2 regions of the Escherichia sp. XD33 genome follow, and region 2 is predicted to be linked to the other one. Evidence: predicted binding sites of a transcription regulator. Region 2 holds the regulator's gene; the other holds the start of a gene.
What was found. Region 2 encodes Fur, which represses iron uptake genes when iron is present. Its sites were predicted from a motif close to ATAATAATGAGAACNACTATCAA; they were not measured.
Positions count from the first base shown of each region.

Region 1: bfd (bacterioferritin-associated ferredoxin) is a predicted target of Fur. The motif match lies at 1,627-1,649, and genes of this name have one in related genera.

Region 1 covers NZ_JAENDM010000069.1:1,612-5,610, forward strand. The annotation lists gene chiA (bifunctional chitinase/lysozyme) at 1-1,512, shown strand, start outside; gene bfd (bacterioferritin-associated ferredoxin) at 1,681-1,875, shown strand; gene bfr (bacterioferritin) at 1,947-2,423, shown strand; gene gspO (prepilin peptidase GspO) at 2,452-3,129, opposite strand; gene gspM (type II secretion system protein GspM) at 3,129-3,590, opposite strand; gene gspL (type II secretion system protein GspL) at 3,587-3,999, opposite strand, start outside.
Region 2 covers NZ_JAENDM010000011.1:16,898-20,896, reverse strand. The annotation lists gene chiP (chitoporin) at 1-483, shown strand, start outside; gene chiQ (ChiQ/YbfN family lipoprotein) at 533-859, shown strand; gene fur (ferric iron uptake transcriptional regulator) at 943-1,389, opposite strand; gene uof (fur leader peptide) at 1,382-1,468, opposite strand; gene fldA (flavodoxin FldA) at 1,678-2,208, opposite strand; gene ybfE (LexA regulated protein) at 2,348-2,641, opposite strand; gene ybfF (esterase) at 2,781-3,545, opposite strand; gene seqA (replication initiation negative regulator SeqA) at 3,730-3,999, shown strand, end outside.

The DNA of each region.
Region 1 (3,999 bases), on a different contig from region 2:
CAGTACGGTAACCCGACTACCTGTGAAATTGATAACGGCGGCGTCATTGTTGCGGATGGTTTCCAGGCCAGCAAAGCGTACAGCGCGGACAGCATCGTAGATTATAACGATGCACATTATAAAACTTCTGTCGATCAAGACGCATGGGGCTTTGTCCCGGGCGGCGATAACCCGTGGAAGAAATACGAACCGGCGAAAGCATGGTCCGCATCCACTGTGTACGTGAAAGGTGATCGCGTTGTTGTTGATGGGCAGGCTTATGAAGCGCTGTTCTGGACGCAAAGTGACAACCCTGCTCTGGTGGCGAACCAAAACGCCACCGGTAGCAATAGCCGCCCGTGGAAGCCGTTAGGTAAGGCTCAGAGCTATAGCAACGAAGAGCTGAATAATGCGCCGCAGTTTAATCCAGAAACGCTTTATGCCAGCGATACGCTGATTCGCTTTAACGGTGTGAACTACATTTCTCAGAGTAAAGTGCAGAAAGTTTCTCCTTCTGACAGCAACCCGTGGCGTGTTTTTGTTGACTGGACCGGAACCAAAGAGCGCGTAGGTACGCCGAAGAAAGCGTGGCCGAAACACGTTTATGCACCGTATGTCGACTTTACGCTGAATACGATCCCGGATCTGGCTGCGCTGGCTAAGAATCATAACGTCAACCACTTCACGCTGGCGTTTGTGGTGAGTAAAGATGCGAACACCTGTCTGCCGACATGGGGTACCGCTTACGGTATGCAGAATTACGCTCAGTACAGCAAAATCAAAGCTCTGCGTGAGGCTGGCGGCGATGTGATGCTGTCTATCGGTGGTGCTAACAACGCTCCGCTGGCTGCTTCCTGTAAGAACGTAGACGATCTGATGCAGCATTATTATGACATCGTTGATAACCTGAACCTCAAAGTCCTGGACTTCGATATCGAAGGCACCTGGGTTGCGGATCAGGCATCTATTGAACGTCGTAACCTTGCTGTGAAGAAAGTGCAGGATAAATGGAAGTCAGAAGGCAAAGATATTGCTATCTGGTACACCTTGCCAATTCTGCCGACTGGCCTGACGCCGGAAGGGATGAATGTCCTGAGCGATGCCAAAGCGAAAGGTGTTGAGCTGGCGGGTGTGAACGTGATGACAATGGACTACGGTAACGCGATTTGTCAGTCTGCAAATACCGAAGGCCAGAACATTCACGGTAAGTGTGCAACGTCTGCGATTGCCAACCTGCATTCACAATTGAAAGGCCTCCATCCCAATAAGAGCGATGCAGAAATTGACGCTATGATGGGTACCACGCCGATGGTTGGCGTGAACGACGTTCAGGGCGAGGTGTTCTATCTCTCTGATGCTCGTCTGGTCATGCAGGATGCGCAGAAGCGTAATCTCGGTATGGTTGGTATCTGGTCAATCGCGCGCGACCTGCCGGGCGGCACTAACCTGTCTCCGGAATTCCACGGCCTGACTAAAGAACAGGCACCGAAGTACGCATTTAGCGAAATCTTCGCGCCGTTTACTAAGCAATAAATGTGTTGGCGATACCTTCCAGTATCGCCGCATTTTTTGTCAATGGGCTACTTTTGGTAGCCCATTATTTTTATTCATATTTCTATTCTTTGCTTAAAAAAGAGTCTTTCCGTAATTGAAATAAGAACTATTTTCATTTATTTTTGAAGAAAGTATACGGGAGTCTCTATGTACGTTTGTCTTTGTAATGGTATCAGCGATAAAAAAATTCGTCAGGCTGTGCGCCAGTTTTCCCCTCACTCGTTCCAGCAATTAAAAAAATTTATTCCGGTCGGCAATCAGTGCGGTAAATGTGTCCGGGCCGCGCGTGAAGTGATGGAGGATGAATTAATGCAGCTGCCGGAGTTTAAGGAGTCCGCATAAACGGAGTGTGTTTTTTGACTTACTCGTAAGCCGTTCTACTCTTCAAAGAGTGGAAGCGAAGGAGTCAAAAAATGAAAGGTGATACTAAAGTTATAAATTATCTCAACAAACTGTTGGGAAATGAGCTTGTCGCAATCAATCAGTACTTTCTCCATGCCCGAATGTTTAAAAACTGGGGTCTCAAACGTCTCAATGATGTGGAGTATCATGAATCCATTGATGAGATGAAACACGCCGATCGTTATATTGAGCGCATTCTTTTTCTGGAAGGTCTTCCAAACTTACAGGACCTGGGCAAACTGAACATTGGTGAAGATGTTGAGGAAATGCTGCGTTCTGATCTGGCACTTGAGCTGGATGGCGCGAAGAATTTGCGTGAGGCAATTGGTTATGCCGATAGCGTTCATGATTACGTCAGCCGCGATATGATGATAGAAATTTTGCGTGATGAAGAAGGCCATATCGACTGGCTGGAAACGGAACTTGATCTGATTCAGAAGATGGGCCTGCAAAATTATCTGCAAGCACAGATCCGCGAAGAAGGTTGAGCCGTGTCGGGAGGGAGAACCCTCCCGGTTAATAAGAGATCCAGGCCAGATACCCCAGGTTTATCATGCTGCCGAGCGCAAGCCACGGGCCGAATGCGATAGTGGTTATAGTCCGGCGTTGCAGAAGTTGTGAAACGATGGCGTAACCAATGCCACCCAGCGAGGCAATCAGCAGTATCATTGGCAACGTTTGCCAGCCACACCATGCGCCTGCAGCGGCCAGTAGCTTGAAATCACCGTAGCCCAATCCCTCTTTGTGACAAACTAACCAGACGCCCCAGTAAACACACCACAGCACCCCATAGCCCGCTACCGCGCCGTAAACCGCATCATGTAAATCAATTAATCCATACTGCGCATTAAATACCAAGCCAAGCCAGAGCAGCGGTAAGGTGAGTTTGTCGGGCAGGAGCTGAGTGCGAAAATCAATAACACTGAGCGTGAGTACGAAACAGAAATAGAGAAAGAGTGCGCCAGTCACGATGGGCGTGAAAGGTGCCAGGGCGCAGGCGATAGCAGCAGCAACACAAAGTATCAGGGGCACTGTATCATGCCAGGCATATTTTTTTTGCCTGAAATGAACCAATACCTGGCGAAACGTTAACGCCGTTTTATCCTCCAACGGCGAGAGGTGATAGGCGATGGCATTAACAAAATAACCTGCAATAAAACCAACCAGAATGAAGAGCGGCAGTAGCATTGTCATTATTGTTGCTCCCTGAAGGACAAATGCCTGAGGGTGATCTCTTCGTTTCCGGCAAGAGTAAACTGAAGGTCTTCAATAACAATACCGTATGTTACCTGTGCCGTAGTGAGCCAGCGGGAGACGTTTTCGAGGGGAGCTGTGACAGGATGAATTGTCAGAGTATTGTCCGGGCCGTTTTCCAGCGTGATAGCCAAATTCTCACGTTTTGCTTCCTCGAGAAGGATATTTTTGATGGGCTGCGTAAGCGCAGGATGACCGAGTAAACCATGGGTGCTCGCTTGATCCTGCATCCATTTGATGTCCTTCTTAATTTTTTGCGCGTGGGACTGATGCTCTGCAATGTAGGTATCTATCGGTTTTATCACCCCAAGCCAACAAAAAACGCCGAGCGAGAGAACCGCCAGTGCCGCAACGATCTGTTTTTCCGATGTGGATTTTTCTGCCCACCATGATTTAATCATTTCCCTGAGTTCCTTACTGTCCATACACCACTGACCGGATCTTTTTCTGTTTTTTCCATCGGAAGCCAGGACTGTGTTAACTCACAGAAACGATCGATATTGGCTTCACTCTTAGCACTCATTTTTAAGGTCAGCGACTTTTGCTTCTGGCTATAGTTCGCCTCCATTAACTGCAGTTCAGGGTGTTCCAGCAGAAGTGTTTGTAAATGATAGAGCAACGGCACAGCTTCAGGATATTGCTGAGCGAGTTGCTGCTTAAAGTAAAAACGAAAATTGTGGGTGCGTTTGATCTGCGGGAAATAACGTTGCCAGGTTTCTTGCTGTTGTTGCTGAAGTTGATCTTCAATCTTAAGCGTATGCCAGAGCGCGATGCTCCGGCTGCCAACAAAAGAAAGAATGGCGAGAACGA
Region 2 (3,999 bases):
CGCCTCGAAGGCACCTGGGTTAAGGCTGACGGTCAGCAGGGATACTTCCTGCAACGTATGACTCCAACCTACGCTTCCTCAAACGGTCGCCTGGATATCTGGTGGGACAACCGTTCTGACTTCAACGCCAACGGCGAAAAAGCAGTCTTCTTCGGTGCGATGTATGACCTGAAAAACTGGAATCTTCCAGGCTTCGCCATCGGCGCTTCCTACGTTTACGCATGGGATGCTAAACCTGCGACCTGGCAGAGCAATCCGGATGCGTACTACGACAAAAACCGGACTATTGAAGAGTCTGCATACAGCCTGGATGCGGTCTATACCATTCAGGACGGTCGCGCCAAAGGCACGATGTTCAAACTGCACTTCACCGAATACGACAACCACTCCGACATCCCAAGCTGGGGCGGTGGTTACGGCAACATCTTCCAGGATGAGCGTGACGTAAAATTTATGGTAATCGCACCATTCACCATCTTCTGATGCCCGACGCGGCAGGTTTTGTGCCTGCCGCACGTTTGAGGAATTTGCTATGAAAAAACTGATTCTCATCGCCATGATGGCATCGGGGCTGGTAGCTTGTGCGCAATCAACCGCACCACAGGAAGACAGCCGTCTGAAAGAGGCATACAGCGCCTGTATCAACACCGCGCAAGGTTCGCCGGAAAAAATTGAAGCCTGCCAGAGCGTGTTAAACGTGCTGAAGAAAGAGAAACAACATCAGCAGTTTGCCGACCAGGAAAGTGTCCGCGTACTGGATTATCAGCAGTGTCTGCGTGCAACGCAAACCGGAAATGATCAGGCGGTGAAAGCCGATTGTGATAAGGTCTGGCAGGAAATTCGCAGTAATAACAAATAAGTGAGAGCTGTAACTCTCGCTTTTCTTATTTCCCTTGCATAAAAAAGCCAACCCGCAGGTTGGCTTTTCTCGTTCAGGCTGGCTTATTTGCCTTCGTGCGCGTGCTCATCTTCGCGGCAATCGCCTTCGGCACAGTGACCGTAAAGATAGAGACTGTGGTTAGTCAGGCGAATGCCATGTTTTGCGGCAATTTCACGCTGACGCGCTTCGATGGAATCATCACTAAATTCGATAACCTTGCCGCAGTCGAGGCAGATCAGGTGATCGTGGTGATGTTGCTGTGTCAGTTCAAATACGGATTTACCGCCTTCAAAATTGTGGCGGGTGACGATACCAGCGTCGTCAAACTGGTTCAGTACGCGATATACCGTAGCCAGACCAATTTCTTCACCCATATCGATCAGACGTTTGTATAAATCTTCCGCACTGACGTGATGGTTGTCCGGCTCCTGAAGAACTTCCAGGATTTTTAAACGAGGAAGCGTTACTTTCAGGCCAGCTTTCTTTAGGGCGGTATTGTTATCAGTCATGCGGAATCTGTCCTGTTACTAAGCGGTTCACTTCATTAGAAGAAGTGACAGAATTTGCTCTTGAGATAATGCGTATCATTATAGAATTGCCACGCCTAAATGAAAACCACAAGTCCCTGGCAAATATTGTTAATAAAAACGTGGCATAGCTTACATTTACAACGGCAAGGCCACTTGAACACCGGGACATTGTACAGGTACAACAGCAAAAGTTACAAATTTGTAGCAATTATTTTGATTGGCATTATCTATTAATACGGCGTAGACATGAGTCTACGCCGCATCACATCAGGCATTGAGAATTTCGTCGAGATGCAACTCTTCAGAAATCTGTTTAACCCATTTTTCTACACGTTCAGCGGTCAGTTCCGGCTGACGGTCTTCGTCGATAGCCAGACCGACAAAGTGGTCGTCATCTGCCAGACCTTTTGATGCTTCGAAATGATAGCCCGCAGTTGGCCAGTGACCAACGATGGTTGCACCGCGCGGTTCAATGATGTCGCGGATGGTGCCCAATGCGTCGCAGAAATATTCGGCGTAATCTTCCTGGTCACCACAACCAAACAGCGCAACCAGTTTGCCATTGAAATCAATCTCTTCGAGAGTCGGGAAGAAGTCATCCCAGTCACACTGCGCTTCGCCGTAATACCAGGTTGGGATGCCCAGCAGCAGAATGTCATAAGCTTCCAGATCTTCTTTGCTGCTTTTTGCAATGTCATGGACATCGGCAACGTCTTTACCAAGCTGTTTTTGAATCATTTTTGCGATATTTTCGGTATTACCGGTGTCGCTGCCGAAAAAGATGCCAGTGATAGCCATGAGTGAAATAACCTCTTGAAACTTATTGAAATGGGGGTGGAAAATTGCCCACGGATAAAGGCAATCATAGCAGAACAGGCAGTCTTGCGGAATCAGCAAACGAGCAGGACTGCACACTGTGCTACATGAAAGTGGAAATTTAAACGATGCCCTGACTACGCAGCGCCGCCAGTTGCTGCATTAACATCTCTTCGATCAGTTCGCTACGGCTCATATTGCGCGATTCCGCCAGCTCGTTCAGCGCCTCGACAGCTTCCGCGTTCAGCTTCAGTTCGACACGCTTAAGGCCACGTACTTTGTCGCGTTTTAGTTGGTTGCGTTTATTAATACGCAGCTGTTCATCGCGCGAAAGCGGATTAGTTTTCGGTCGTCCCGGTCGACGCTCGTGCGCGAACAGATCTAATGTCGTACGGTCCGTTTGTTCTTTGGCCATGATCTTGGTGACTTCGGGGGAAACAATCAGCCAGGCCTCTGCCCGGATGGATAGCGCGCCATAATACATCAGCGCGATGAGTCACGCCAACGCCCACGCGCGGAAAGCGACGCGGACGCTGGGTTTTTAATCAGTTGCGTTAATCATTGAGATAGCGACGGATAGCGCGTAATACCGCATCTGGTTTTTCAGCATGGACCCAGTGACCCGCGCCTGCAATGACATGCGCCCGTGCCTGTGGAAATTGTGCCAGTAAATCATCACGGTACTGCTCGCTAACATACGGAGAATTACCACCAGGGATAAACAGGGCAGGGTGATCCCATGCCGGGATTTTCTCCCAACCCACAATATGCGGATACTGATCCCACAATACCGGCACGTTAAAGCGCCACTCCCCGTCAACAAAAGATTTCAACAGAAACTGAATCACCCCTTCTTCATTAAGATGCTGGCGCATTATTGCTGCTGCTTGCTGGCGAGTTTGTGCGTCCGATTCACTGACCGCGTTGATAGCTGCGAAAATCTCATCATGACGGCGTACGTGATAGTCGACCGGTGCGATATCGATCGCCACCAGTTTATCGATGCGATCGGGGGCCAGTGCAGTAAGTGCCATTACCGCTTTACCGCCCATGGAGTGACCGATAAATGTTGCTTTGTCGATCTGCAGTGCATCCAGGGTATCAACAAGATCCTGCGCCATCGCCGGGTAATTCATTACCGGCTCTCTCGGTGAAAGACCGTGGTTACGCATATCAACCTGGATGATATTGTGATCGTTTACCAGATCGCGAGCCAGTACGCCAAGGTTGTCGAGGCTACCAAACAGACCATGGACAAGAACGATGGGAGAATTATTGTGCTGGTTTTGTGCAGTTTGCGCGCGGATATTCAATTTCATGGCAAAGTTCTTTTTTTCGCGTTGTCGGGTTAGGGTATTATGTTGACCATTGTGCCACAGGGCTGCAACAAATAAGGTTTATTCCGAGTTTTTCTGCAAGCCAGGCTTGACGCTATCCGCTGCCGGGATTTATTCATATACTCCTGGCGACTTGTATTCAGCTAAGACACTGCACTGGATTAAGATGAAAACGATTGAAGTTGATGATGAACTCTACAGCTATATTGCCAGCCACACTAAGCATATCGGCGAGAGCGCATCCGACATTTTACGGCGTATGTTGAAATTTTCCGCCGCATCACAGCCTGCTGCTCCGGTGACGAAAGAGGTTCGCGTTGCGTCACCTGCTATCGTCGAAGCGAAGCCGGTCAAAACGATTAAAGACAAGGTTCGCGCAATGCGTGAACTTCTGCTTTCGGACGAATACGCAGAGCAAAAGCGAGCGGTCAATCGC